DNA from 4 places in the Ruegeria sp. HKCCD6157 genome. Region 3 is predicted to be linked to each of the others. Evidence: riboswitches for the same ligand, from Rfam matches in the RefSeq annotation. Region 3 holds a riboswitch; each other region holds the start of a gene.
What was found. A riboswitch is a leader RNA that binds a small molecule or an ion and turns the genes downstream of it on or off. The one in region 3 is predicted to bind cobalamin.

Region 1 (7,542 bases), on a different contig from region 3:
AACTTCTTCAAACTCTTGTAAGGGTGCTCAGGATCGGCCGCAGGGAACAGCCACGGGCATTGTGGGGCTCTCTCTTCTTGCGTTTTCGATGACAGCGTGATGGCCGGCGAGGACAAAGGCAGATGCTTGCGCCGCGTCTGTGAGATGGCGGGAAGGCCCCGAAAGCGCCGGACATCCGGCGACCCGATCTGGCCCGCGTTCTGCAACGGGCAGAAAAACCGCGCCGAAAACCGCAGCGGGTGTCAGCCACGCTGCGGCTTTGATCGGGATGCGAAGCACCTAAACCTCGACTTCGACCTTGCCGATCGGGTTCGAGCAGCAGGCCAGAATGTACCCCGCGTCGATGTCGTCTTCCGAGATCCCTCCGTTGTGGACCATATGGACCTCTCCGGCAGTTTTCTTGACCTTGCAGGTACCGCACACGCCGAAGGTACAGCCTGACGGAATGTTCAGGCCAACCGAGCGGGCGGCGGCAAGCACCGTGTCGGTCTCGGCAACCTTGGCCGTCACGCCCGAGGTCGCGAACAGGATCTCGGCGCTGCTGTCGTCGTCCAGAACAACGTCATCCAACTCGGGCTGATCCGCCTCGGTTTCCACCGGCGCGCCGAAGCTTTCCTGATGGTAGTTGTTCATATCAAAACCAAGACCGGCCAGCGCGTCGCGTACCGCTTGCATGAAGGGCTCAGGACCGCAGCAATAGACTTCGCGCTCAAGGTAATCCGGCGCCATCAGCCCCAGCATCAATTGGTTGAACTGACCCTGATATCCCGTCCATGGGCGGTAGCGGTCCGGCTCTTCCACCACGAATTTCAGGTCCAAACCATCCGTGCGGCTGGCCATCTGTTCCAAGCGCTGGCGGAAGATGATCTCGGATGGCCTTTTGGCGCAGTTGATGAAGACAACGTCCAGATCGCGGCCTTCGTCCCACATGCAGGTGGTCATCGACATCATCGGCGTGATGCCTGAGCCAGCCGAGATAAACAGGAACTTGCGCGCATCGCTCAATGCGTTGGTGAACAGGCCCGCAGGCCCAATGGCCTTGATCCGCATGCCGGGTTGAAGATTGTCCAGCATCCAGCGCGTGCCGATACTGTCGGGTTGCGCTTTGGCGGTGATGGTGATCGACCGCGGCCGCGACGGCGACGATGAGATCGTGTAGGTGCGATGCACAACGCCTCCGGGCTGGCCGGGCGCCGGAATCTCGAGCGTCAGGAACTGACCGGGGTGATAGGCGAACTGCGCCCCCGAGGGGGCACGGAACGAAAAGCTGGCGGTGTTCGGCATCTCGGGCACGACCGAGACACATTCCAGCATCTCTCCATCCTGCCAGACGGCTGATGAAAGCGTGTTCAGGTCTTTCATCAGCCTTACTCCGCCGCCATGGAGTCAGGCGCCAGGCGGGCCGAAACTGTGTTGCAATACCAATCCACGAATTGCAGCACGCCGGATTCCTGAATGGCTGAATACGGGCCGGGTACATAGGCCGGGCTGTTGATGCCCTGCTGGTTGTCCTCGACCACCTGACGGTCTTCGTTATTCGTGGCGACCCAGACTTCGGTCAGACGTTTCACGTCATAGTCAACGCCTTCAACGGCATCCTTGTTGACCAGCCATTTGGTCGTGACCTCGGTCTCTGTCGGGCTGATCGGCGTGACGCGGAAAACAATCGAGTGGTCGGCAAGAAAGTGGTTCCACGTGGTCGGATAGTGGAACTTCAAAAGCGATCCCGCATCCGCAAAGGGCGACCGGCCCAACCAGCGGCGCACGGCGGATTTCCCGTCCATCGTATAACTCTCGGCCCCTTCTTTCAGCGGCATCCGCGCCAGTCGATATTGGCCGTCCTCGTGCAGGTAGAACTGCGATGGCATACCCGCTGCCTGGCACCTGTCGAAATGGGCTTGCATATAGGCTGGGGTTTCACCGCCTTCGATCCCCGTCACGCCCGGATCATCAGGGAAGGTCCGGCACAGCGCAGGGTGGTTGCCGCCGCAGTGATAGCACTCGCGATTGTTTTCCCAGACCAGCTTCCAGTTGCCGTTCTCGATGATCGTGCTTTCGAAGGCGACCTTGGCATTCGCAAGATCATGCGGCTCAAGATACGGGCGCGCGATATTGGCGAACGTGTCAAAATCCGGGGCGACATCCGCCAGACAGATGTAAACCAACCCGGCAAACTCGCGGCAATGAACCGTCTTCAAACCATGCTGCCTGGGATCAAACTCCGGCCTCATGTCGCGGGCCCACAGCAAAGAGCCGTCAAGCTCATAGGTCCATTGGTGATATGGGCAAACCAGCTTCGGCGCGTTGCCTTTTGCCGCCTTGCATATGATCGAGCCGCGATGGCGGCAGGTGTTGTGAAACGCCCGGATCTGGTTGTCGGCGCCGCGCACGATGATCACGCGATAGGCACCCACGTTGTATGTTACATAGTCGCCGGCTTTCACCAGTTCGCAAGCAGGAATGGCAAAGAGCCATTCGCGATAGTGGATGGTTTCCAGGTCGGTCTGAAAGATCTCGGGGTCGGTGTAAAAGGCCCGTTCCAGAGCATAGCCCGGGATTCGACGCGCCAACAGGTTTTGGACATTGTTCACTTCTGGCTCTCCTGCCGCGCCCCGCGGCATTGCTTGGGCAGATGACAGGGAGGAACCGTCCGGAGGCGCGCGAGGACCACGTCCGAAACCCGTGCCCCCACCGCCACCCGCGGTTTGACATATCTGCAAGGCTGGTTTCCGGACTTGAAAGGGGCTTGCACCCGGTTGCGACACCTTCCCGGGATCCTCGTCCCAGTGGTTGATTGTCGAACCTGACCTTCCTTACCGTTGCGGGGGCAGTGCCGGAATTCCACCGGCTTCCCAATTCTCCGCTGTCTGAGAATCAAGCAGCGGCACCTCACGATGGCAGCCTACTTTTTACCCGCTTGAGCGCTGAAATGCTTGCGACATTTCCGGTTTCAAAACAGACATGGCAATTTTCCGGCAGCGTGGACGGCGCCGGGATCACAGTCCTTGGCACAGGGGCGTGGCAGGCCCGCCAGCATGGCGTTTTGCGGTGGCCGATGGCCTTGCGATGGATGCGGCCACGTCTGACATCGGCGCCGCCAAATTATCCCCCAACCGCGACGGCGAAGGCCCGGCTGCTCTGATCAGAAACGAAACGCTGCACGTCGCCTGAGCATGGCTGGAAAAGAGAGTGTCAAGCCAAGTGAAGGAGGTTTGCAGCAAGCCCTTTTGGGTGAAGTTGATCCTTTTGGGATAGCGCTGGCTTTCAATGGGACAGGTGAAGAAGGCGAATATCCGTCATGCGAGAGTTGTCAGTCCACCTTGTCAACGGCCGGTAGAAAACCTCATTTTGTCCATAAAAAATTGTCTTTTTCGGGAAAAACCATTACGTTTTCCGAAAATGGTGGAAAACACCGGAGGCAGTAAGAGAGCAGATGCCAAAACCGAAAACAGGTGTTTTGCGGACAACAGTTCCTTCGCGCCTCATGGGAAAACGAGATGGTCTGTTTTTCCTCTGGGGGCAGATAGAACGCGCGCGCCTGAAGGTCGAGGGCGGCGAACGCGCCGAGGGTGCAGCCTCGGACGGGCCAAGGGCAAACACGGCCGGTGAGGTCAAGGGATCGACGACAGCATTGGTGGACGAGTTTATTTTCTACTGACTTTTGTGATGAAACCGGTCCTGGCGGCCCTATTTCTTCTCGAAGAACAGGATGACTTCACCCAGACGGACGCCATAGCGTGAGACATACGCGCGGTTCAGCAGACGGTCGTCATCCAGCAGCCACATCCAATCGTCGAATTTGACACGCATGGTCCCGTCCTTGATCGGCAGGTCGATCTTGTATTTCCAGTTGAACGTATCCCCGCGCTCAATCCCGCTGGCGGTGCCCAGCACGCCAGGCGCCGTACCGGTCCACGTATCCTCTCCGGTTTTGGTCAATGTCCAAATGCGCTGTTCCGTCGCGCCATCGTCGTAGACGAAGTCTTCGACCAGGGTCAGGGTTTCGCCGTCCCATGTCCCGTCGATATCAACCGTGAATCTGCGGGGGATATTTCCCAAAACATCCTGAAACTGACCGTAGGCCACTGTTTTGCCTTCGAAAAATTCCTCGAGGTTCAACTGTCGGTCCGACAGAAACGTTTTTGGTATCTTCGGTTTGCTGGAGCAGGCCGCCAAAATTGCAAGGCTTGCGATGGCAATGCAGGCGATGAAAGAGCGAAAGGTGATCATTGCAACGGCTTCCCTTCCGAAGTCGCGTCATACCCGTTTGACCCACTTGGATGAATCGGTTTCGATCTGGGGCTTGGACGCATTGTGGCGATCAGTTCCGCGACCTTGACGCCAAACTTGCGCATCTCGGACCGATTCATGATGACGCCGGTTTCTGTCAGGTACATCCAATCGGTGACGTCCAGCGTATGTCCACCGGCGTCATCTGGCAGAATGATGCGATAGGTCAGTTTTACCGTGGACCCCGAGATGATGCCCCGACCTTCGCCCACGATATCATCCGCCATTGCCGTGAACGTGTTGCCGGTTCCCAGCGTCAGGTACCATTTGCGGGTCATCTGTTTTCCGTTGGAATAGGTGAAGTATTCGGTCAGCGTGCCCGAGTTGCCTTGCCATTCGCCGAACATGCGCGCGACAAAACTGTTCGACATTTTGCCATTGGGGCCATAGATCAGGCCCTCGGACAAGATCTCTCCGTTCAGGTGTTTTTTCAGCGAAAAATTTGGCCCGGTGCCACTGTAATCCGACGGCGATTGCGCGCGAAAGCTCAGCAGCCTTGCGCGGATGAAGACAGCGGTCAGAAGGACCAGAAGGATGATGGTGAAAGCGTTCATTTGCTTGTGACCTCGGTGGGCAGGGTCAACACCATCCCGAACGCTCCGACTTTCAGGATACAGGGCAGCACCGCATAGGCAAGATTGAGTGTATCCAGCGCCTGTGCGGAATTGGTTTGACCGGGGGTGAAACCGCTGCGTTCCAGCAGCGGCAGAGTGAAAAAGGCAGCTAGGGCGAGGCCCAGTTTGCCAGCGAAGGACCAGATGCCAAACGCGGCTGATGCGTTCAGCCCGGCCCGTGTAAGGACGATCGAGAACATTGCCGGCAACACGACCATATCCGCGCCCAACGCCGCGCCCGAGGCGAGACAGATCATTGCAAAACCCGCAATATTTCCTGCACTCAGTGTGGCAGCGCCGATAAAGCCGGCAATCGAGAGCGGCATGGCGATAATCAGAGTCTGTTTCGGGCCAATTCTGTTGCTGAGCTTTGCCCAGAGCGGGACGCTCGCGCCTGCGCTCAGGAAGAACAGGATCAACAAAGGACCCGCCTTGCCCGGCAGTTGCAGCCGATCTTCCACAAAAAACAGAAACAGGGTGGAGGTTATGGCAACCGGGAGGCTGTTGACCAAAGCCAGCGCAAGAAGACGCAAGCCACCGGCCTGACCCAGACCTGCAAAGGACAAGCCTGATCCGGTGATCGGTCCGCGTCGCCAGATCGGGATCGTCAGTATCAAGGTCAGAACGGACAGCAGCCCCAGAAACGCTCCGAATGCGGGGTAGCCTTGGGAGTGTGCCCCGAAAGCAACCAACAGGGCCGGAGCGCTGGCTGCGATGACCACCCCGGTCAACTGCCCGCCTTCACGATAGGCGGCCAGTGTCATCAGCTCTTTCGGATCGGTTCGCTTCGCCAGAGTTGCGCTGCGACCATACAGAAGAATGGTTCCCAGGCTGTACGCCGAGAACAGCAAGATCAGGATCGCGACCAGTTCCGGCACGCTGGCACCCTGCGGCAGATTGAAAAGCAGGGGAAACCCGATTGCCAGCCCCAAAGCCGCCATCGCCGCAAATGCAAGCTGGCCGCCGGGCCATCGGTCGATTGCCCAACCGATCAGCGGATCCTGCACCAGATCCACCAAGCGGATCACCAGCAGCACCGTACCAATGACCCCAAGGCCAATACCCAGGTTCACGGCTGCAAAGCGCGGCAAGTGGATATAAAGCGGGATACCCGCCGCAGCGAGCATCAACGCATAGAGACTGACCCGGGGATAGCGCATCACCGCCCCTGTAGCCTGCGCGTGAAGGACGCGGACCGCGTGTTGTCTCCCAGGAACACGGACATGAAACTGCGCTTGATGCCCGGATACGCCATGGTACAGGTCTTTTGCCCGTTCAGCCAGAAACTGACCTTGTCGGGACCATCAGAAACCGCCAGATAACTGTCCCCTTTCGCCACGGCTTTGAAACACCGGTTCAGTTGGTCGCGAACGGGTGCTGAACGGCCGATGCGGTCCATCTCGTCAAGCGTCGAGTTGACCAGCGCTTTCTTCTTGATGTTCTTGCGATAGGTCAGTTGCAGGGCGATATCTTCGCTCCAACTGAACGGCGCACCTTTGGGCGTATAGAGTTTGGCGTCATAGATCGGCAAACCCAGATACCGGAACGTCGCGGTTCCGCGCAGCTGGGCATCGTTCAGTTCTTCCGTGACCGGCGATGCGATCAGCCCATTAGGGATCAGCAAGGAAAGTGCAAGAAACGCTGTGCGCCATATCGCCTTATTCAGCGGCAACAGATAGGGCCGGGTCTTTCCCAGGAATGCCATTTTCAGCTCCGATGGTTTGCGGGGCACCATTTATTCGAGCAACGACATGCATCGCGCTGGCTATCCCGTCTTCGTGAAATCCGTGCCGGTTGTAAGCACCGGCAAACCAAGTTCGGTTCTGTCCCTGCATCTCGCGGATTTGCCCTTGCGCCTTCAGGGCGGCCTTGTCGAAGACCGGATGGGCAAATTCGACCTGGTCATAGATCTTTTCCGCGGGAATTTCTGATGAAGCGTTCAGCGTTACAAACAGCGGGTCACTGTCCGGAATGTTCTGAAGCCGGTTCATCCAGTAGGTTACCCCCACATCTCCGGCTTGCGAACGATAGGTCCAGCTTGACCAGCAGGCGCGCCGCTTGGGCATCTGACCTGGGTCACAATGCAATATGGCCGTATTGGGCTGGTAGCGGATTGCGCCCAATGCAGCGGCTTCCGCGGGGGTCGCGCCATCCCCCAAAATGGCAAGCGACTGGTCCGAATGGGTGGCCAGGATGATTTCATCGAACTGATCCACGGCGCCCTGGCTTTGGATGGTGACGCCCATCTCGTCACGGGATACATTCTGAACAGGGCTGGCCAGACGTATTTCTGCCCCCCGCGCACGAAGGGCCGCGTCGATCCGGCGGACATACTCTATGCTGCCGCCTTTGACCGTGTACCATTGATGCTGGTTTGCGCGACCACTTGCCAGCAAAGCGTGATTGCGGAAAAACTGCACCAAAGAGCGTGCGGGAAACTGATCCACGAACTCGACCGGCGTAGACCAGATGGCACCGCACATCGGCATCAGATAATTGTGCCGGAACCAATGACCCAACCGCAGCTGGTCCACCAATTCGCCAATCGTGGTGTCATCGTCCTTGGCGGCTTCTGGGGCTTCTTTGCCAAACCGCAGAATATCAGCGATCATTTTATAGTAAGCCGGACGCGCCAGAT
Region 2 (7,542 bases), 1.8 Mb from region 3:
TGGGTTCAGCGCAACAACCTGGTCCCGCAACCAGTCGGCGGCTACAGGCGCCTTGAGCGACGGGGCAAACAGGCCCACCGCCTCGAACCCACGGGCGCGCAGGCTGCGGATCAGGGCCGCGATCGGGGCGGTGTCCGCCGAGGTCAGGTAAGCGCGGTAAAAGGTGACGAGGATTCGTTTGGCCTTGCCTTCGAACGCGGTTTCCACCGGAATTACGCCGCGATCCGGACACCACACGCCACATTCGGGCAAGGTCTTGGCGCCCATCACCGGACCGGCATAAAGCCCCGCCGCCAAAGCCATCTGCGCCAGCGCCGCCTGCGCCGCGACCTCGCCGCCGGTATCGCACAGATGCACCAGACGCCGCAGGGTCGAGACCGGCAGGGTGGAATAGTCATCCAGCCGCGTGTCCTCGCGCCCGTCAGCGGGCAGCACCGCCAGCGCGATGCCCTTGGCCTGCGCCAGCGCCAGAACCTGCTGCAACCCATAAGCCCAGTAGGGGACGCCGCCGATCAGACGGATCAAAATGCCCTTGGCGCCCTCCATCGTCTGCTCGACATAGGTATCGACCGACAACGGGTGTTTCAACGCCGTCAAATTCGCCAGCCGCAGGGTCGGCATTCGCCCTTCCGGTCCGCCACCACGATGCCAGCCCGCCGCAAAAGCGCCCAGGTCGCTGTCCGAAAAGGACAGCACCACCAGATCCGCCGGGCTCTGGCCCAGATCGGTTGGGGTCTCGGTTTCCTCGAGCCCGTGGCTTTCGCGGAAGACGACGTGCATGTGTCTTACTCGGCGGCCTCACGCACACCCACGAGGATTTCGCGGATTTCCGCCTCTTTGATATCGTCATGCTCGGCGATGACGACCAGACGCGAACGACGGTCTTCACCGGGTTCCCACGGGCGGTCATACTGGTGCCGTACCCGCGCGCCGACCGCCTGAACCAGCAGGCGCATCGGCTTGCCCTGAACGGCGGCATACCCTTTGACGCGCAGGATGTTCAGCTCATTGGCCAAGCGTTCGATATTGGCGACCAGCTGGGCCGGATCGGTCTGCTCGGGCAGCTCGACGATGATGCTTTCGAAATCGTCATGCTCGTGATCGTGATGGCCGTCGTGATGCGAGGGTCGGGCGTCCATGTCATCCTCGGCGGCGGCTTCCAGACCCAGCACAACGCGCACGTCCACGGCACCTTCGGCCACTTCGACGACGGGCAGGGGGCGCGGCGCCTCGGCGGCGATGATCTCGCGCGCTTTGGCCACGCCTTCGGGGCCGGCGAGGTCGGGCTTGGTCAGCAGGATGATGTCGGCGCACGAGATCTGATCCTCGAACACCTCGGACAGGGGCGTTTCGTGGTCGATCGAGTCATCGGCCATGCGCTGGGCGTCCACCGCTTCGACATTGGGCGCGAAACGGCCTGCGGCCACAGCCTCGGCATCGGCCAAGGCGATCACGCCGTCGACGGTGATCTTCGAGCGGATGTCAGGCCAGTCGAATGCCTTGAGCAGCGGTTTCGGCAGGGCCAGACCGCTGGTTTCGATCAGGATATGATCCGGGCGCGGCTCCAACGCCATCAGGGCCTCGATGGTGGGAATGAAATCATCTGCCACGGTGCAGCAGATGCAGCCATTTGCCAGTTCCATGATGTTTTCCGCCGGGCAATCAGGAATGGCGCAGGATTTCAGGATGTCGCCATCGACGCCTACATCGCCGAACTCGTTGACCACGACAGCAAGGCGCTTGCCCTGTGGGTTCTGCATCAGGTGACGCACCAAAGTGGTCTTGCCCGAGCCCAGAAAGCCGGTGATCACTGTGACGGGGAGTTTTTCGAGGTTCGACATGTCAGGCTCCAATCGGGGGAATGCGCGAGGCACAGTTCTTGCGAAAATGTTCGGGGCGTTCGCGCCATTTCACCAAACCATCTTCAGTGGCCAGATACTTGGTCGCGCCGTCGACGATGACGTCGACATGATCTGTTTCGTTCAGGTTTTCATACACGAAGGTCCAGCGGCCCGGCCCGCGCAACACGATCGAACAGCCTTGATCGCAGTTTGACAAGCATTCAACGGCTTTCAGGGTGACACCGTCGGGCAGGTCTGCCTGTTCCAGGGCCTTGTGCAACAAAGCGCCCGGGCGTTGCGCGTCATCTTCGACAGGCAGGCCGCGACGGCAGGTGGTACAGACCAGCAACTCGACTGGTGCGGTCTCGGTCATGTCTCTCATCCCCCCAAATCCTCTTCGCGGGGGACGGGGTTTCATGCGGGCCACGATTGGTCATGGACCCGACACCGGAACACCCCGCCCGGTTTCAACTTCGGTTGTTGGCAGGTCTCCCGGCTTGCGGATGCCAGAGGCGGGCCTCTGTCGGATGTCCCGCCTTCCCGGCTTTCGGGCCAGTGGCATTGGGCATCCTCTCCGTTCACGGTCGCGGGGGCGGCTGCGTTTGGCGGCAAGACCGTTGACGCATTCCCTTTTCATCGGCTCTCACCGACACCAACGAAAGGGACATGCGGCACCGCTGGCCTGCTTGTCAAGCGAGTCGCGCGCAACAATGATGCAGAGGCATGGAAAGCGACCTGTGGGCGTCGATGGGCGGCATGGTGTGCCGGGACCCAGCCTGAGGTGGGCCCGGCGACGAACGGTATTTCAGCAAGGGGCGTAGACTATAGTGAACGGGTGCCTTGACTGAACCTGTCCAGATGATGGGACAAGACCACCGAACACCCTGGATCCTCTTGCGCTAATAGATGACGTTTATCATGAGCAGCGAGACGACCAGAAACAGCGCCGTCATTATTCCGCCGGAGCGGACGAAATCCATCACCTTGTATCCGGCCGGACCCATGATCAACGCGTTTACCTGATGGGTTGGGATGATGAAGCTGTTCGAGGTCGATATGGCGACCGTCAGGGCAAAGACGGCCGGGTTTCCACCCGCCGCCACCGCAATCGATACCGCCAGAGGCACCAGCAGGACCGTGGCCCCCACGTTGGACATGACCAAAGAAAAGGCCGTCGCCAGAATGGCGATGCCGGTTTGCAGCGACCAGAGCGGCCAGCCGTCCAGAATTATCATGATCTGCTGCGCGATCCACGCGGCCGTGCCTGTGTTCTGCACGGCTTGTCCCAAAGGTATGAGGCAGGCGAGCAGGAATACGGTGTTCCATCCGACCGCGCGGTACGCCTCGTCCACGCTGAGCACACGGGTCAGCATCATGCCCACCGCGCCGGTAAGAAGACAGAGTGAAAGCCGGACGTCCGTGAACAGGATCAACGACAGCGAAATGGCGAAGAATACCAGGGCCCAGCCGACTTTTTGCGGCCTCAGCTCGTCCTGAGGAAAGTCTGTCGTCACAACGACGAAATCCGGATCTCGTTTGATCCGCATCAGGTTGTCCCATCTGGTATGCGCCACAAGCATGTCGCCCGCCTGAAACTTTTCGAGTCCGATCTGAGTGGATTCGTGATCCTCGGTCTCGACATGGCTCAGCGTCTCTTCGCCGCGGTGAATGGCCAGCAGCGACATCCCGTAGGTCTTGCGAAACAAAAGCTCGCGGGGGCATTTGCCGATCAGCTTGCTGTCGGGCGTGATGACCACCTCGGCCACGCCTGCATTGGTTGGGGCGAACTCTTCGACGAAAATGTCCAAATCCGGAAGAACGGTCAGCCCGTATTTCTCGGCGAACTTCTCGACCTCCCAACGGCGGCCGACGATGGCCAGCCGACACGGCGCTGCAATTTCCGCTGTCAAAACCTGAACCATCGAGGTTTTGCCGCGATAGAAGGTGGAAATGATGTACAGGTGGTTTTCGTGGTTGATGTCGGCCAGAATCTCGCCGACCAAAGGGCTGTCCTCGGGCACCACGACTTCGAACACATCGGCTTTGAGGCCATAGACCCTTTGCAGGTACTCCTGTGTCCCTTGTCCGGTACCCGTATTGTCAGGCCCTTCAGCCTCGGGCAAAACCCAACGTCCCAACAGCAGAAAGTAACCAATTCCCGTCAGGATCAGAACCGCACCCATCGGCGTGACCGAGAACAGGCCGAAGGGCTCCATTTTCTGAGAGGCCGGCAGACTGTCATTTGCCGTCAGGATCAGATCGTTCAGCAGGATAAGAGGAGACGACCCCACCATCGTCATCGTGCCGCCCAAAATGGCGCAGAATCCCATCGGCATGAGCAGGCGCGACAGCGGTATGCCTGACCGTGTGGAAATTCGGCTGACAACCGGCAGAAACAGAGCAGCGGCGCCGACATTCTGCATGAACGAGGATATGACACCAACGGTGCCGGAAATGATTGGTACAACCCTGCCTTCGGATTTGCCACCGTATTTGAGGATGACGGCAGCCACCTTGTTCATGATCCCCGTCTTGTCCAGACCGGCCCCGACGATCATGACCGCAATGATCGAGATGACGGCATTGGATGCGAAGCCGTCGAACAGAAGGGTGACATCCGCCAGATTTCCCAGCCCGGGCGCGTAGCTGAGCAAGCCTATGAGAACCAGAACCAATATGGCGGAAAGGTCGATCCTTATGATCTCGGAAACGAACAGAAAAACGGTGAAAGCCAGCAGGGAGCAAACGACCCCCATCTCGAAGGTAAAGGCAATGTGTTCCACAATACGTCCAGAACTTTTTCTTTGTTAGAGTCCTAGTTCATCCTTCCCGAGTTGTCATGAAGTTTCGTTTTTTGGCGATGTTGAGACATAAAATTGCTCAAAGGCTGCTGTGTGAGCAATGCTTTCGGGAACCCCATTTGACGAACGCGTCAGAAAGAAGGATTGGACAAATTGCATGAGGAAGTCAGCACGTTTCGTACCGGCGCGATGCCGTTCCAACCAGGTCGAAGCAGCATAGGTAATGGCAGGTCAATTCCAGCCATGGACGACAGACAATCCGACAGCTTTGTTTGCGGCACCATTCTGCCGCTGCCTGAACCGCGCAATGGGCCTGCTTGGCCGTCCCTGATCGCAATCTGACTACAATAGAGGTCTGTACCCAAATGGCTGGGACCAATGGTTCAGGTCACCAATTCTGATCATTTCGAGATGAAGATGCCAAGGAAGTACGGCGAGGTGTTGCCTGAACGCAAGCTGGCGGCATATGCCCAGAATGCTCGCAGTCGGATGGAACAGAACCAGATCGAAACACGAAAAATCCAAATTTTGGTTGGATACTGGACCTCGAAGAAAGACAAAGTACCGTAAGTCATTGGAGGTATTGGAGGCGAGTACCGGAATCGAACCGGTGTACACGGATTTGCAATCCGCTGCGTCACCACTCCGCCAACTCGCCTTTTCAAGTAAAATCAAATACTTGCCGTGGTGTGCATGGGTTTCTAGCAGCTTTCCCAAGGGGCGTCCAGAGGATTGCGCGCAATTTTGTCGACGAGATTGAAATTTGCCGAAGCCCGCAACCGCAAACGCGCAGGCGCGGGGGGGTTGCGTCAACAGGGCCGTTGCTGGGCGTTTCAGGATGTGGCAAAAGCCGGGTAACTTTGGGAATGACTCGAGAGATCCTATGACAGATTTCGCTGCCCGGCGCCGCACTATGGTTGATACGCAAATCCGACCTTCGGATGTTACAAAGTTCCCGATCATTGAGGCGATGCTGAACGTCCCGCGCGAAAACTTCGTGCCTGACGCACAGCGTGAGGCCGCCTATGCCGACAGTGTGATCGATCTGGGCAACGGGCGCTGTATGCTCGAGCCGAGAACGCTTGCTAAAATGCTGGATGCGCTCAACATTTCGAACGACGAGATGATTCTCGATATCGCTCCGGCGACGGGGTATTCCACTGCGGTTGCCGCGCGTATGGCCCAGTTGGTTGTTGGTGTGGAAAGCGACGACTCGCTGGCGTCCGAGGCGCAAAGCCTGTTGGCTGAGGCCGATGTGGACAATGCCATTATCCACGTCGGTCCTTTGGATCAGGGTGCGGCTGAGCACGGTCCTTACGATGCGATCATGGTGCAGGGCGGTGTTGAACGGATTCCCGACGCTCTGTTGGATCAGCTCAAGGAACATGGCCGGATTGCATGCCTGTTTGTTGAAGGCAATCTTGGAACTGTGCGGATCGGTCGAAAGGCCGGAGGCCGGGTCAGCTGGCGGGATGCGTTCAACGCCAGTGCGCCGATACTAGAGAGCTTTTCGGCGGAGTGTGCATTTTCGCTATAGTTCGCCGATAGATTCTGCTGGCGCCTTGATTAGTTGAAAAGAAGACCGCAAACTGCCTTCAGGGCAGTGTAATTTCGTTTGAGAGGATTTCGGTATGCGTGGTTCAGCGACAGGCAAGCTGGTCAGGGCATTCGCAGTGACCGCAGGACTTGCCATCAGCGTTATGCCAGGGCGTCCGGCGTGGGCTGACAACATAACAGACGCCTTCATCGGCGCGTATAATACAAGCGGCTTGCTGGAGCAGAACCGGGCGCTGCTGCGCGCGGCAGATGAAGACGTGGCAATCGCGCTTTCTGCATTGCGGCCAATCATCAACTGGACTGTACAGGTCAGCCAGGATTATACCCGGTCTCGGACCAACAATGTGGTCACAACGACCGAGCCGTCCCGGTTTTTCACCGGGCTGGGGCTAACGCAGCTTCTGTATGATGGTGGCGCTTCGGTTCTGGGCAAGCAATCGGCGCAGGAGACGGTTCTGTCGACCCGGCAAACCTTAATCGACATTGAGCAACAGGTGCTTATCCGCGCTGCAAATGCTTACCTGGGCGTGCTGCTACAGGAAGAAACAGTCGCAATTCGCCAGAACAACGTGGATGTTTCGGCGGAAGAGCTTCGCGCATCAAATGATCGCTTCGAGGTTGGCGAAGTGACGCGCACGGACGTGGCGCTTTCCGAGGCGCAGTTGGCAAGTTCTCAAGCTGATCTGGCGGTCGCTCGTGGTGAACTGAGCATTGCGCAGGCTGAATATGTCAATGCGGTCGGCAAGGCGCCGGGGCGGACGGCCGGTCAACCCAGCCTGCCCAATCTGCCACGGAGTGAGGCAGAAGCGATCAGCCTCGCGCAACGCAACCACCCGGCGATTCTGTCGGCGCAGCATCAGGTCCGCGCTTTTGATCTGATTGTCCAGCAGCAGCGGGCCAACCTTGGGCCGAATGTCAGTTTGAATGCTGATGCGGGTGTGCGTGAAAGCTATGACAACAACGACTATGTGAATGACGCGACCGTGTCGCTGGACTTTACACAGCCGATCTACGCCGGTGGCCGGTTGGCCGCGAATGTGCGGCGCGCTATGGCAAACCGGGATGCGTCTCGTGCGAATCTTCTGAACGTACAAAAGAATATCACACAGGGCGTTACGGACCGGTATGCAGCGTTCCAGGCAGCCAGTGCCAGCCTCAGGGCGTCGACGGAACGGGTTCGTGCATCACAGGTTGCATTTGACGGCATCAGGGAAGAAGCGACCTTGGGTGCCCGGACCACTTTGGACGTTCTGAATGCTCAGCAGGATTTGCTGGACGCGCAGCTGGCCGAAGTGGCGTCGCGAACGGAACGATCGCGCGCAGCGTATCAGCTGTTGCAGGCG
Region 3 (7,542 bases):
CCGAAGTCTCGGTTCCTGTGAAGCCCGTTGAAGTGGTCGACACGATCGGCGCAGGTGACACGTTCAACGCCGGCGTCCTGACCGGTCTCAGCCGTGCAGGGCATCTGACCAAATCAGGTCTGCGCGGATTGACGGCTGAAAGCCTGCAAGCAGCCATGGAGCTGGGCGCTGACGTGGCGGCCGTGACCGTTTCCCGAGCCGGGGCGGAACCCCCCTGGGCGCACGAGCTTTGACCTGCGGGATGGCATGATGAAACGATCCGAAATCAACCGTATCAAGACCCAGGCACAAGCATTCATTCAGTCCTTCGGTGCCGTGTTGCCACCCTTTGCGGATTGGTCGCCCGAGAAAATGCGCAGCCCTCTGGCGGAAACGATCCGCGGCCGCGGGCTGGGATGGGACATAACCGATTACGCACAAGGCCGTTTCGACGAACTTGGACTGTTTCTGTTCACTCTGCGCAATGGCGAGGCGAAGGATCTGAAATCCGGGCGCGGGATGCTCTATGCGGAGAAACTACTGATCTCGAAAGACAATCAGCTTTCTCCGATGCACCGGCATATCGTCAAGGCAGAAGACATCATAAACCGGGGCGGCGGCGACCTCGTTCTGGAAATCCATGCCTCGGATCCAAACGGTGGCGTCGACCGCGACAACCCGGTGACGGTCCCAAGCGATGCCTGCCCTGTAACCTTGCAACCCGGAGAACACTTGCGGCTGAAGCCGGGGCAAAGCGTAACTTTGATGCCCGGCATCTGGCACGCTTTCTGGGCCGAGCGCGGCGATTGCCTTATTGGCGAGGTATCGACCGTGAATGACGACCGTACGGACAATGTGTTCGAAGAGCCGATCCCACGGTTTTCGAAGGTCGAGGAAGATACCGATCCGGATTTTCTTCTTGTATCAGACTATTGACACCGTTCGGTCCGGGCTGGCGCAGCAGGATCGCTGGCTCAACTGTTGCAATTCCATCCACCACCCTTTCGCCTGCCGCTTGACAAGTCTGGCATAGCCGGACTAGCTGAGCGGGATGGTTCCGTAAGGGATGAAAATGGGAACACGGTGCGGCGCTGGAATGTGCCAAGTCCGTGACTGCCCCCGCAACTGTAAGCGGAGAGCGACGCCACTTCACCACTGACCCGTATGGGTTGGGAAGGTGGGCCGAGCCTTGACCCGCAAGTCAGGAGACCTGCCATCGCATGGTAACCAACCCGGGGCGGGGCGTCCCCGAAGGAGGCTTGATGGCGCGTTTGCGTAATATCTGGGTATGTGCCCTCTGTCTGCATCTGGCAAACGACGGAGACGGCAATGACCTGCTATTCTGATCACTACGTTCTGATCTGTTCAACATGTCAGGGGACGATGCCTGCCGAGGCTGCGCAAGACGCGCTGGATGCTCAGCTGCCTGACGGTTTTGAAACCCGAATGGTGGCCTGCATGGCAGGTTGTGAACGGGCCATGACCGTCGGATTTCAGGCCGCAGGCAAAGCGCAGTACCTGTTCGGCGACATTAAGACATCACACGACCTGGATGCCCTGGTCGAATTCGCGACCCAGTTCGGCGACAGCGACGATGGCTGGACCAGCGCTTCGGACCGCCCTCCTGCCCTTTTCGCAAAGACCCTGTCGCGAATACCCGCTTTGCCATCCCGAGGGACATCATGAGCTTTCTGGTTGCCGAGGATCTGGAGTACTACGCGCTCAATGGTGATATCCTGTTGCAGGATGTATCCTTTCGTCTGGAAGAAGGATCAATTCTGGCAATCGCCGGGCCGAACGGCGCCGGTAAGACCACTCTATTGAAACTGCTGTGCGGGATTGAACGGATTGCCTTGGGTGATGTTTGGATAGAAGGCCAAAGCCTTCGTACCCTGTCCGCCCGCCAACGCGCCCGCTCCATTGCTGTGGTCGGACAGCAGGAAATGCCCGACGGACGGATGCGCCTGCAAGACTACGTTGCGCTGGGACAAATCCCGATTCAGGGCGAACGTTCGGTGGCTCAGCACAAGGCTGATCTTGAACGGGTGCTGACGACGACCGAGCTGTCGCATTTTGCCAACAAGACGATGGGTCAACTGTCGGGCGGAGAACGTCAGCGCGCACATATCGCGCGCGCGCTGGCCCAGAATCCGTCGTTGCTGTTTCTGGACGAGCCAACCAACCATCTGGACCCCGATGCCAAGGGGCACATGCTGTCTCTGGTCGCTGATCTGGGGGTAACGGTCGTCATGATCGTCCATGATCTGGTCATGATCCCGGAATTCGCCAGCCATGTGGCGTTGATGAAAGCCACGCGTCTGACAGGGTTCGGGCCTGTTGGCGAAGTTCTGACCCCAGACCGGGTGCGTGAGACATTCGGCGTGGATTATCTGTGCTTTCAGCACGAAGGCCGCATGATCCCCGCACTGGATATCCGAAAACGGAAACTGTCATAATAACAGGAGCTTACATATGATGCAGAAACTCTGGCCAGTGGTCGTCTTCGCTGGCTTGGCAAGTGGGGTGGCAGCAGAGGGCGTCACCGTGGACAATTGCGGCGAACCGCTGGCTTTTGACTCGGCGCCGGAACGTCTGGTCGTGCATGACATGAACATGACGGATATGGCCTTTGCGCTCGGCCTTCAGGACAAGATCGTGGGGCTTACCGGAATTACCGGCTGGTACAAAACAAGCCCTGATTTTGATGCTCAGCGTGGCGACATCCCAGAGCTTGCCCCTAAATACCCGACGATCGAAAACCTTGTGGCCGTCGAACCCGATCTGTTTTTTGCCGGTTGGTACTATGGCATGAAACCCGGCGGAGATGTCACGCCCGACACGCTGGAACCCTTTGGTATCAAGACCATGATCCTGACCGAAAGCTGCGTGCATCTGGACAAGGATCGCCCCGAGGCCAGCATGAACCTGTTGATTGATGACGTTCTGCGTCTGGGCAAGGTCATGCAGGTCGAAGACAAGGCCGAGGCGCTGGTTGCCGGCTGGAAAGACAAATTGTCAGCCATCGAAGCAAAAACAGCCGATCTGGCAAAGCCCCGCGTATTCCTGTTGGACGGACCGGCCGATGCTCCATTCACCGCCGGCAAGTTCGCCATTCCCGATGCGATGATCACAGCGGCGGGTGGCGCGAACGTGACGCATGATCTGGATACCAGCTGGGGCCGCACGTCGTGGGAGGCCGTGGCAGCGGCCAACCCGGAATTTCTGGTGCTGCTCGATTATCAGTCCGGCAACGGCGCAGAGGACACCTTTCAGTTCCTCAAGGATCACCCGGTGATGTCACAAACGGACGCGGTAAAGAACGAGCGCTGGATTGGCCTGCGTTACGAGGAACTGACGCCCGGCCCGGCAAATATCGAGGCGATCGAGAAGATGGCGAAGGCGATGCACCCGGAGACCAACTGATATGGTCCGATTGGGCCGTTTGATAGTGCTGGGGGCGGTTGTTCTGACCGCCCTTTTGCTGTTGTCGATCGTCTACGGGACCACCCCAATCCCCATACGCGAAGTTTTTTCGGCCATCGGCCTCGGAACCGGTCTGGTGGAAGGAGACATGTCGCCCTTGCACCGGATCGTCTTCGACCTTCGCCTGCCCCGTGCCTTGTTTGCCGCCGTGATTGGTGCGGGACTGGGCGTCGTTGGTGTCGTTTTGCAAACAACGACGCGAAACGACCTGGCAGATCCGTTTCTGTTCGGTCTGTCCTCGGGTGCTGCTGCCGGCGCCGTTCTGGTGATCACCGTCACGGGTGATGTTCTGGGAATCTGGACGTTACCGTTGGCAGCATTTTGCGGTGGTCTGATCGCCTCCGGCATTGTTCTGGCGCTGGTTCAGGGCTTGCGTACAAGCGCACCCGAAAAACTGATCCTGGCTGGCCTGGCGGTGTCCTTTCTGTTTTCCGCGATCACCAACTACCTGATTTTCTCTGGCGACAATCGCGCTGCTCATTCGGTGATATTCTGGATGCTTGGCGGCCTGGGACTGGCAAGATGGGAAACATTCCCGCTTGTCCTGATCGGACTGGGCCTGATCCTGAGCTATTCACTTTACCGCAGCCGGTGGCTTGACGCGCTGCTGACCGGGGATTTCACAGCCTCGTCACTGGGTATTCCCGTTCAAGGACTGCGGTTCAGCATGTTTTTCGTTGCCGCATTGGCGACGGCCAGTTTCGTTTCCGTTGCCGGTGTCATCGGCTTTGTCGGGCTGATGGTGCCTCATATTGCACGCGGCATCGCCGGAACTCTGCACCGAAACCTTCTGATCGTCTCGGCGATCGTGGGCGCGATTCTGCTGACACTGTCCGATATCTTGTCACGCCTTCTTCTGGCTCCGCAGGAGTTGCCCGTGGGAATCGTCACAACGTCGATAGGATCACTTTTTGTCTTTTTGTATTTGTTCAAATCTGATCGCGGGAGATAGTTTTCCAAGGTTGCGCAACACCGTCATTTTTCGACATTGATGAGGTCAAGCAGTTCAGCATGCAATTCAGGGGTTGCGGCGGAAACGACCGCGCCATCTGAATCGAGGGTCAACGCATGCCCGTGCCAATCGGTCATCACTCCGCCAGCAGCCGTGATCAGAGGTGAGAGCGCCAGATAGTCATAAGGTTGCAGATCGTAATCCACCACAGCATCGATATGCCCCGAAGCAAGCAAGGCATGGGGATAACAATCATAGGCAAATCGGCGCGTCTGCCCTGCATTCATCAGCCGGCTGAACAGGTCAGGATGATCGCGATAAATTTTGTCGCCTTCATTCACGTAAAGAACCGATTGATCCAGACGCGTGGTGTGCGACACTTTTATCGGTCGCCCGTTCAGGCTGGCCCCGCTATCAACCACACCCAAATAGGTCTCATGTAAGGCCGGCATTCCGACCAGCCCCAACCGAGGGCGCCCATCCACAAGGTGCGCCAAAAGGAACCCGAACAAAGGATGGCCGGACAGAAACGAACGGGTTCCGTCAATCGGGTCAATCACCCACATATGAAGCCCGTCGCCTGCCTCTTGACCGTGCTCTTCGCCAAAGATGCCGTGTCCGGGAAAATGCTGTTTCAGGTAGGTGCGAACTTCCGCCTCAACTGCCTTGTCGGCCTGCGTCACCGGGCTTTCATCCTGTTTGAATTCAATGCCCAAAGACCCCCGAAAAAACCGCATCGCGGACTCCGTGGCAATATCAGCAATCTTCATCGCGTGTTCAGTCAACGCATCTGGGGTTACCATTTTCGGTCCTTTTCGGCTGAAGTCATCCAATCTCCGACGGATGAAAGGTTGTTTGCCCTGAAAGCTGAATGAGAAGTCTTGCAGTTCAGTTTTCAGATGGGCATGAGGTGTGACAATACTGAAACTTTATCAATGGCTTATGGATCGAAATCCGTCAGATTCGACGAACATTCGGACACTCGGGGCGGATTTGCCCTGTTTGCATGCTTTCCCCATGTGTTCCGATCGCCGTGCGTGTGTCGGTAGATCTGCTCTTGCACCCTCGGGTCAGGTCTTCACCCGGCTCATCTGCGGGTCGTAAAGCGGTTTCAGCGTCACTTCGCAAGGAACCCTCTGAGTGGCGACATCCAATTCATATGTCCCTGATGTGACGTATTGTGCGTCGACACCGTTGGCGTTTCGGATGTAACCGTAGCCGATCGACTTTTCGACGGTGTAACCATAGCCGCCCGAAGTCAGCCATCCGACCCTTTCGCCATTCCGATAGATCGTTTCACGCCCCAGAAGAACAACCTCGGGGTCAACCGTGAAACATGCCAGCATCTTCTTTACGCCGCCGGTTTTTTGCGCCTCAGATGCGGCGCGCCCTTTGAAATCAATATTTTTCCGGAGTTTTACGGCCCAGCCCAAGCCGCTTTCGAACGGCGTATGATCCGGCCCGATATCCGAGCCCCAGGCGCGATAGCCTTTTTCAAGACGCAGCGATTCAATCGCCCTGTAGCCCGCATTGATCAAACCATGCGGGCGCCCTGCCTCCATCAAGGCGTCATACACGGTTTGTGCATATTCCACCGGCAGGTGCAGTTCCCAGCCCAGTTCACCCACATAAGTCACGCGCAGCGCCTTGACCGGGCACCCGGCGATGCCGATGGTGCGGATCGTGCCAAACTTGAACCCGCTGTTCGAGACGTCATCGCGCGTCACCGGCGCCAGAATCTCACGTGATTTTGGCCCCATCAATGACAGAACCGCATTCGATGAGGTGATATCGAAAAGCTGGCAATTCATGCCCTCGGGAATGCTGCGGTTGATCCAGTCGAAGTCATGGGTGGCATAGCCGGTGCCGGTGACGATATAGAACTCATCATGGGCCACGCGCCCAACGGTCAGGTCACACTCGATCCCGCCCTTGTCGTTCAGCATCTGGGTGTAGGCAAGCGCGCCAACCGGCTTGTCCACATCATTGGCGCAGATCCAGTTCAACGCTGCCAAAGCATCCGGACCCTTGAGGGCGAATTTGGCGAAAGAGGTCTGATCGAACAACACAGCCGCTTCACGTGCCGCTTTATGTTCCCGCCCGACGGCATCGAACCAGTTCTGGCGGCCAAAGCTGTATTCATCCTTGGGCACCTCGCCCTTTGACGCGTCCGCGTACCAGTTGGGGCGTTCCCAGCCCAGTTTCTCGCCAAAACACGCGCCCTGCTTTTTCAGCGTGTCATAAAGCGGCGATTTTCGGCAGGGGCGGCCCGAGTCATGTTCCTCATGCGGCCAACCCATCGTGTAGTGTTTGCCATATGCCTCGACAGTACGGGTGCGAACCCAGTCGGTGTCGAAATGCGGGCGGCCAAAGCGACGGATATCGGCAGACCACAAATCGAAGGGCGGCTCGCCCTTATGCACCCATTCCGCCAGCGCCATGCCCGCACCACCGCCAGCCGCGATGCCAAAGGCATTGAAGCCAGCACCGACGAAGAAGTTCCTCAACTCGGGCGCTTCGCCGATGATGAAATTGCCGTCGGGCGTGAAGCTTTCCGGCCCGTTGGTCAGCGTCTTGACGCCAGCGTTCTCCAACGCGGGCACGCGACCCAGCGCAAGTTCCATAAGCTGTTCGAAATGATCGAAGTTGCTGTCAAGCAGGGTATAGTGGAAGCCTTGCGGAATACCCTTGGAGGCCCAGGGGATCGGGTTCGGCTCATAGCCGCCCATGACCAGACCTCCGACTTCTTCCTTGTAGTAGGTCAGCCGGTCGGGATCGCGCAGAGTGGGCAGATTGCCGGGCACGCCGAAAGGTTCAGTCACCATGTACTGGTGCTCCATCGGAACCAGAGGAACGTTGACGCCAAAGCGGCTGGCAAAGGTGCGGGACCATTGCCCGGCGCAGCAGATCACCTTTTCACACTCGATCCGACCATGTTCAGTAATCACCGCGCGAATTTTGCCATCTTCGATCTCGATATCGGTGACTTTGGTATCTTCGAATATCTTCGCCCCGGCCATGCGGGCGCCCTTGGCCAATGCCTGCGTGATATCTGACGGGTTCGCCTGACCGTCAGTCGGCAGGTAAGCCGCGCCGATCACGTCAGAGACATCCATCAAGGGCCACAG
Region 4 (7,542 bases), on a different contig from region 3:
GCGGCTTCCGGATCATCACCGACCGCATAGACATGCCTTCCCCATGCGGTGTGACGAAGGGCGTAGGAAAGCCCGAGGATCAGCACCAGCATGAAGATCACGCCGACGGTGAATACCGCCCCGCCCACATTGAACTTGGCCCCGAAAAGTTGCAGAATCGCGGCGTTTTCTTCGATCTCCTGCGACCGGATTGTTTCGTTCTGAGAATACAGGAAGTTCGCCGCAAGAACGATTTGCCACATGCCAAGCGTCACGATGAACGGCGGCAGTTTGATGCGGCTGACCAGATACCCGTTCACCGCACCGATTGCGGTGCCAACGAAAAGGCCGCAAACAATCGCGACCGTTGGTGGCAGCCCATATCGGAAGGTGAACTGACCCATGACAACCGACGACATCACCATGATTGCCCCGACGCTCAGATCGATACCGGCGGTCAGGATGACGAGGCTTTGCGCCGCCGCCACGATCCCGACGATCTGAACCTGTTGCAGGATCAGGGTCAGCGCGAATGGCGAGAAGAACTTGGAGCCCAGCAAAGCCCCGAAAATGACGATGGCAGCCACAAGAACGATCAGCGGCACCAAAGAGGGGTTCACATGCAGAAAATGCTGAACCGTTCCGACGAACCCGCGGTGGTGATCGTCAAATTCGGCAATCTGTTCCGGGCTGCCTTTTGCAGCGGCTTCGAAGTCGTCTGATCGTCGTGAAGTATCGGACATAAAGGTTCCCCCAAAGCGTCAGGTTGCTGACGACTTTAGCAAGTTTTCGGGCGAATGGGTGGTTTGAAATGCGGAAGGCCGCCCTCTGCGGCCCTCCGGGTGGTCAGGTTAACCCCAGCAGAGGTCCATGCCTTCTTTGACCGAGATCGACTCGACGCCTTCGGCAGGCTTGTCCGTTACAAGCGCCACGCCGGTGTCAAAGAAATCCTTGCCAGGCGTGTTTTCAGGCTTCACGCCTTCGTCCGCCCATTTCTTGACGGCTTCAACACCCAGCGATGCCATCAGCAGCGGGTATTGCTGCGACGTCGCGCCGATAACACCATCGGCAACGTTTTGGACACCCGGGCAGCCTCCGTCCACGGAAACGATGAGCACGTCATTTTCGCGCCCGATGGCTTTCAGCGCCTCGTAGGCGCCTGCCGCGGCAGGCTCGTTGATGGTGTGAACAACGTTGATCGTGGGATCTTTTGCCAGAAGGTTTTCCATCGCGCGGCGACCACCTTCTTCGTTGCCGGCAGTGACATCACTTCCGACAAGACGGGGGTCATCTTCATCACCGATTACGTTCGGGTCCGCCAGATCGACACCAAAGCCTTGCAGGAAACCCTGATTGCGCAGCACATCCACTGTCGGCTGACTGACGGCAAGATCCAGTGTCGCAATTTTCGCGTCGTTGGCCGCGTCGCCCAGCGTGGCTTTGGCCCATTGTCCAATCAGCAGCCCGGCCAGGAAATTGTCCGTGGCAAAGGTCGCGTCAGCCGAGTCAATGGGTTCCAGCGGCGTATCCAGAGCGATAACCAGAACACCTGCATCCCGCGCCTGCTTCACGGCCGGAACGATGGATGATGTGTCCGAGGCCGTCAGCAGAATGCCTTTGGCGCCGTCCAGAATGCAGGTCTCAATGGCTTGCACCTGCGTTTCATGGTCACCGTCAACTTTGCCCGCAAAGGCTTTGAGCGTCATTCCCAGCTCTTCCGCTTTTGCAGTCGCACCTTCTTTCATTTTGACAAAGAACGGGTTGGTGTCCGTCTTGGTGATCAGGCAAACAGTTTCGCCTTCCGCCATTGCACTGCCAGCCATGGCAGTAACCCCGAGCGCAGCAGCACCCGCAAGTTTTGCAAGTTTCATCGATTATCCTCCCAGTTTTTTCTATGCCGAGTAGGGCACGAGGGCGATCAGGCAAAAATCCTGACCCCATAAGAAACAATCACAAGATTCGAATTTTGAGTCAATAAATAAATCACTCTTATTTATTATTGACAGTGCGGACGGGCTTTCTCATTCTTCAGCAGGAAAGGGGTGGTCGTGCCGGAAAATTCATCTCGGAAAAATTCGATTGGCCTGCACGGGTCAGAGGTACGCGGAACCAACCAAAGCGGGATGCGGGCCCGGAACGAACGGCTTGTATTGTCGCTTGTCCGGCGTCACCAGGCCCTTTCGAAGTCCGAGATCGCGCGCATGACAGGACTGTCGGCACAAACCGTTTCCGTCATCATGCGGCTGTTGGAGAAGGATGGTTTGCTTTTGCGCGGCGAACCGGTCCGCGGGAAAGTCGGGCAACCTTCCGTTCCCATGCGACTTAACCCGGATGGTGCCTTTTTCTTTGGGCTCAAGGTGGGGCGTCGCAGTGCCGAGTTGGTTTTGACTGACTTTGTCGGAAATGTACGGCAACGCGATCGGCGAACCTATGACTATCCAACGCCGAAAGCCACTTTGGAGTTTTCCACTGAGAGTCTGGGCAAAATGATATCATCCATGCCGCCTGAGGCCAAAGGCAGGATTGCGGGACTTGGGATTGCCATGCCGTTCTACCTATGGGACTGGGCCCAGACCCTTCAGGTTCCTCAGGAAGAAATGGACCCGTGGCGCGTATCAGACCTGAAGGCTGACCTGGCGCGGCGCCTCGATATTCCGGTATTCCTGCAAAATGACGCCACTGCGGCTTGTGGGGCGGAATTGGTATTCGGTCCAGCCGATGGGCCAAGGGATTTCCTGTACTTCTATATTGGTTTCTTCATTGGCGGCGGTGTGGTCCTCAATGGCGCAATCTTTTCAGGGCGTGGAAACTCGGGCGCAATCGGCCCCTTGCCTGTGCCGGATGATGTCGGTGGTGTCAGGCCGCTTATCGATGTGGCCAGCCTGTACGTGCTCGAGCGTGCAATCACCACGGCAGGTGTCACGTCGCATTCCATTTGGGAAACGACCCAGCGTTGGGATGTGCCAAAAGTTCAACTGGAAAACTGGTTGAAGCAGACGGCGAGCGGGATTGCCTATGCGATTGTCTCATCCTGTAGCCTGATAGATTTCGAATGCGTGAAGATTGACGGCTGGATGCCGCAGGACATCAAGGCGCGTTTGGTTGAAATGGTCGAAGACAAACTGTCTGAGCTTAACCTGACCGGTCTCGAGCGCCCTGCCGTGCTGGCAGGGACCGTGGGCCCGGAAGCACGCTCACTGGGCGCGGCAAGCCTGCCGTTGTCGGAAAGGTATCTTTCAGAAGCTTAGATGTGAAATCACCCTGTTGCCTTGGATATTTCACAAACTGGTTCACTCTCGCAAACTGCCGAGCTCATTATTTTCGATGGCCGTAACACATTTTCGTTGACGGAAGGCTGAGTTGTCTGGCAAGCCGCTCGGCATGTCCGGTTCCGGGGCTTGCTCTGGAATCAATAGGGAATGCGGTGCGGGCTCAGGCCCAATTCCGCAACTGCACCCGCAACTGTAAGCGGCGAGCAGGGCTGAAACGCCACTGGGGTTTGCCCGGGAAGGCCGGTCCAACGCTTTGACCCGCAAGTCAGGATACCTGCCGGACATGTGCCCTCATAAGGGGCACTCCTAATCGGCGACGGGATGTGCGTCGGACCAGGATGCCTGAAAGGGTAATTTGGCGTTGAATGTCCCGTGGTCAAAACGAATTTCGCGCCGGGATTGGCGCGACGGGACAAGGACGACTGTTCATGAAAACGCTGCTCAGCGCAGCCGCTGCCGCGGTGGCTCTTCCTGCCATCGCAAATGCGCATTTCCTTTTGGAATACACCACCGACACCATGATCGAGAAACCGGGCGATGTGCCGGTCAAACTGATTTTCTGGCATCCGTTCGAGAATGGCCATGTCATGGATCTTGAAAAGCCGCAGGAATTCTATGTGATCCACAACGGTGAAAAGACCGATTTGCTGGACACGCTGGAACCTATCCGGTTCACCGGCGGGCAGAACGAGGGCGCGGCGTTCAAAGGCAGTGTCCCGGTCAAACGGTCGGGCGACTATGTGCTGGTGACGGTTCCTCAGCCTTATTACGAGGAATCCGAAGACATCTATATCCAACAGCTCACCAAAGCCTTCCTGAACCGCAACGAATTGCCGACCGATTGGATGAATCCCGTGGGTCTGCCGACCGAGATTATCCCGCTGAACAAGCCGACCAACATCATCGCGGGTTCGACTTTCACGGGCCGTGTGCTGGCTGATGGTCAGCCGGTTGCGGGGGCCGAGATCGAGATCGAATACATGGCAGCCGAACCCGACATGGAAAGTTCGGCCGCTTCTGCACCGAAGGCGTCACCAATGCCGGGTGGTGCGGTGGTCGCAATATCTGACGACAACGGGTATTTTTCGTTCGGCGTTCCAAAAGCCGGTTACTGGGGTTTCGCCGCCCTTGGTTCCGGTCCGGCAACCGAACATGAGGGCAAAGAACTCAGCCAGGATGCGGTCATCTGGATCCGCGCCTGGGATCTGGAGTAACCCCAAATGCACATCGTCGACGGAGCCCTTTCCAACCCGGTTGTAATTGGCGGCGCCATAGCCGCCGCGGGCGGGATCGCCATGGGTCTCAGGTCTCTGGATCTTGATCGCATCCCCACTGCGGGCGTGCTGTCAGCCAGTTTCTTCGTGGCATCGTTGATCCACGTGCCCATTGGTCCGTCGTCGGTCCATCTGATCCTCAACGGCATGGCCGGGCTGCTGCTTGGTTGGGCCGCATTCCCGGCTTTGTTCGTCGGGCTTTTGCTACAGGCGGTCTTTTTCGGCTTTGGCGGGTTGACGGTGTTGGGGATCAACACCGTCAATATCGCCTTTCCCGCTGTGGTGGCCGGAATGTTGTTCGGTCGTCTGATCGCGCGTGGAACGCCTTTGCAAGGTGCGATTTGGGGGGGCATCGGCGGCGCGTTTGCGATTGCGGCGACAACCGGCATGGTCGCGTTTTCGCTGGCGCTGTCGGGGGATGAATTTCTGCCTGCCGCCAAGCTTGTTTTCTTCGCCCATATTCCTGTAATGGCCATCGAGGCGATTTTGACCGGGTTCGCCGTGTTGTTGGCACGCAAGGTCAAGCCCGAGCTGTTTTTCAGAGGAGCAGCCACATGAAGCATCTGGCTGTCATATTGGCCGTGTGCTGCGCACCTGTGCCTGCCCTGGCGCACAAGGTCATAGCCGGCGTTTTCGAGTCGGGAGACGTCATCGAGGGCGAAATTGGCTTTTCTAACGGCGACATGGCAAACGGCACCGAGGTCATTGTCACCGGCCCGGATGGGGCCGAGCTGGGTCGATCGGTCACTGATGCGGACGGTTTTTTTGTCTACACGCCGACCTCGGCCGTGGCGCACACCTTTTTTGCCGACCTTGGCGCCGGGCATGTGGCCGAAGTCACGATGTCTGCCGAAGATGTCGCGCGGATCATGGGCGTTGCCGTGGCAGAAAACGGTGGCTCATCTTCGGCTGCTGTCACGTCGGCCAGCGGTTCGGCGGCGTCTCTCAGCGTCGAAGAACAACAGGTTATCGCCAAAGCCGTGCGTGATGAATTGCGCCCGCTCAGGCGCGAGATTGCGGCCTATCGCGAACAGAACGACCTACAAACCATCCTTGGCGGGATCGGGTACATCGTTGGTCTGTTTGGTCTGGGCTTTTACATGGCGGCCCGCCGCAAGCTGGCCTCTTGATGGCACACGTTCTGGGGCACAAGGAAAAAACACTGTCCGAAGCCGGTGACGGACCAGAAGGTCTGATCAGCCTGCTGGATCCTCGGATGCGGATCGTCATGGCAGTTGTTTTTGCGGTCGTGACCGTGGCGCTGTCATCCCTCGGCGCGCTTTGCGCGGCGCTGACAGTGTCGCTTTCGCTTCTGATAGTTTCACGTCTGCCGCGGCGAAAGACGTTGAAGCGAATGGCCATGATGGATGGGTTCATCCTGTTCATGCTGGTCCTGTTGCCCTTTTCCATGCCCGGGGATCCGATGTTCACGCTTTGGGGATTCCCCGCAAGCTGGCAGGGTTTTTGGAAAGCGGTCGAGATTGCCTTGACCGCCAATGCCGTGATCCTGTCCCTGATGGTTTTGGTCGGGACGATGGAGCCGGTTACACTGGGCCACGCCCTGCATCGTCTGCGGTGCCCGGAAAAGCTGGTTTACCTGCTGATGTTCACGATCCGGTATATCGAGGTCTTGCGCGAAGAATACCTGCGGCTGCGCGCCGCGATGAAGGTGCGTGGATTTCGGCCAGCAACAAACTGGCACACATATCGCAGCTTTGGCTACCTTGTGGGTATGATGCTTGTGCGCGCGATCGAAAGATCAGAACGCATCCTGGCCGCGATGAAGTGCCGGGGGTTTTCCGGGCGTATGCCGTTGCTTCAGGAATTTGCCCTGACCCGCGCGGACATTGTGTTTGCGTCTGGTTTCAGCGGTCTCTGCCTGGGTCTGATCGTTCTGGAATTCGCATGACACTGATCGCGCTTGAAGACATCTGTTTTTCCTACCCTGGCCAGCCACCCGTTCTGGACGGGGCCAGCCTGAGCCTGAGCGCGGGGCAGCGCCTGTCCCTGACAGGTCCGAACGGAGCGGGGAAATCGACGCTCCTGCGGATTTTGCTTGGGCTGCAGCGCCCGTGTTCGGGCACCGTAACCGTTTTTGGTCAGCAACGCGTGGAAGAGGCTGATTTCCATGAGGTCCGCCGCCGGGTGGGGCTTGTATTTCAGGATGCGGACGATCAGCTGTTCTGCCCGACCGTCGCCGAAGACGTTGCTTTTGGTCCGCTCAATCTGGGCAAGACCCGCGACGAAGCACTTGCCATCGTCGACAAAGTTCTGGGCGATCTGGACCTGATGCACCTGAAGAACCGCATTACCCATAAATTGTCAGGCGGTGAAAAACGGCTAGTGACCCTGGCGACGGTTCTGGCGATGGAGCCCGAAGTGCTGTTGCTGGACGAACCGACGAATGCGTTGGATACGAAAAACGAAGCGCGCCTGCTGGAAATCCTGCGCGCGTTGCCACAGGCGATTTTGCTTGTCAGTCATTCGCCGGCGTTCCGCTTGGAACTGGCGCCCGATGAACTGGATCTTCGCGACGGGAAGCTGGTGCCGGTCTGACCTGTTCTCGTGGCAACCGGACATGGTGGTTTCAGAAATGCAATCATACCGCCTGAGCCACGCCATGAAACGGAAAGCGAACCTTGCGCGTCGTCAGGCCTTGGCTATGTGCGTCTGCGGCTCATCAGCCCATATTTGACCGCCCATGCCCGAAAGGACCCGCGTCTGCGCCTGTCCTGTTTCACAAGTTGCCTGGATTGCGCACCGCCTTTGCGGTTGAATTCGAACACGTCGATTATCCGCTCGGCACAGCCACAGGCTTCGCCCATGCCGACTTTGGCGAAATAGAATTTCTCGAAACGCTCGGGGTTTTGCATGGCTGACCTCCTGAATGCATTGAACCTCATGAAGGGCGCATTGCCAAATCACTTTCGTGCGTTTCAGGCAGCCGTGCTATGGCGCAGCGAACTCGCTTCCTGTCCAGACATTGTCCAGTTGATTGAAGACCGGCGAGGTAATGA

Region 1: another riboswitch for cobalamin. It lies ahead of GS612_RS10835 (aromatic ring-hydroxylating dioxygenase subunit alpha); the one in region 3 lies ahead of GS612_RS00910 (DUF1636 domain-containing protein).
Region 2: another riboswitch for cobalamin. It lies ahead of GS612_RS09740 (DUF1636 domain-containing protein); the one in region 3 lies ahead of GS612_RS00910 (DUF1636 domain-containing protein).
Region 4: another riboswitch for cobalamin. It lies ahead of GS612_RS19990 (DUF4198 domain-containing protein); the one in region 3 lies ahead of GS612_RS00910 (DUF1636 domain-containing protein).

The regions. Positions count from the first base shown of each region.
Region 1 is NZ_WVRB01000002.1:148,383-155,924, reverse strand. It holds gene GS612_RS10840 (hybrid-cluster NAD(P)-dependent oxidoreductase) at 280-1,362, opposite strand; gene GS612_RS10835 (aromatic ring-hydroxylating dioxygenase subunit alpha) at 1,368-2,621, opposite strand; cobalamin riboswitch at 2,703-2,907, opposite strand; gene GS612_RS10830 (hypothetical protein) at 3,019-3,171, shown strand; gene GS612_RS10825 (hypothetical protein) at 3,174-3,425, shown strand; gene GS612_RS10820 (hypothetical protein) at 3,434-3,658, shown strand; gene GS612_RS10815 (DUF3833 family protein) at 3,688-4,230, opposite strand; gene GS612_RS10810 (DUF3833 family protein) at 4,227-4,844, opposite strand; gene GS612_RS10805 (MFS transporter) at 4,841-6,064, opposite strand; gene GS612_RS10800 (hypothetical protein) at 6,064-6,609, opposite strand; gene GS612_RS10795 (NAD(P)/FAD-dependent oxidoreductase) at 6,563-7,542, opposite strand, start outside.
Region 2 is NZ_WVRB01000001.1:2,015,600-2,023,141, reverse strand. It holds gene cobN (cobaltochelatase subunit CobN) at 1-780, opposite strand, end outside; gene cobW (cobalamin biosynthesis protein CobW) at 786-1,841, opposite strand; gene GS612_RS09740 (DUF1636 domain-containing protein) at 1,843-2,214, opposite strand; cobalamin riboswitch at 2,306-2,513, opposite strand; gene GS612_RS09735 (SLC13 family permease) at 2,741-4,597, opposite strand; gene GS612_RS09730 (hypothetical protein) at 5,060-5,212, shown strand; tRNA gene GS612_RS09725 (tRNA-Cys) at 5,227-5,300, opposite strand; gene GS612_RS09720 (protein-L-isoaspartate O-methyltransferase) at 5,526-6,179, shown strand; gene GS612_RS09715 (TolC family outer membrane protein) at 6,274-7,542, shown strand, end outside.
Region 3 is NZ_WVRB01000001.1:213,664-221,205, forward strand. It holds gene GS612_RS00900 (carbohydrate kinase) at 1-233, shown strand, start outside; gene GS612_RS00905 (D-lyxose/D-mannose family sugar isomerase) at 250-915, shown strand; cobalamin riboswitch at 1,015-1,212, shown strand; gene GS612_RS00910 (DUF1636 domain-containing protein) at 1,309-1,665, shown strand; gene GS612_RS00915 (ABC transporter ATP-binding protein) at 1,662-2,435, shown strand; gene GS612_RS00920 (ABC transporter substrate-binding protein) at 2,452-3,402, shown strand; gene GS612_RS00925 (iron ABC transporter permease) at 3,404-4,414, shown strand; gene GS612_RS00930 (inositol monophosphatase family protein) at 4,438-5,217, opposite strand; gene GS612_RS00935 (FAD-dependent oxidoreductase) at 5,485-7,542, opposite strand, start outside.
Region 4 is NZ_WVRB01000012.1:17,716-25,257, forward strand. It holds gene GS612_RS19975 (ABC transporter permease) at 1-722, opposite strand, end outside; gene GS612_RS19980 (sugar ABC transporter substrate-binding protein) at 831-1,850, opposite strand; gene GS612_RS19985 (ROK family transcriptional regulator) at 2,103-3,227, shown strand; cobalamin riboswitch at 3,349-3,548, shown strand; gene GS612_RS19990 (DUF4198 domain-containing protein) at 3,680-4,465, shown strand; gene cbiM (cobalt transporter CbiM) at 4,472-5,083, shown strand; gene GS612_RS20000 (cobalt ABC transporter permease) at 5,080-5,655, shown strand; gene cbiQ (cobalt ECF transporter T component CbiQ) at 5,655-6,434, shown strand; gene GS612_RS20010 (energy-coupling factor ABC transporter ATP-binding protein) at 6,431-7,081, shown strand; gene GS612_RS20015 (hypothetical protein) at 7,186-7,398, opposite strand; gene GS612_RS20020 (hypothetical protein) at 7,475-7,542, opposite strand, start outside.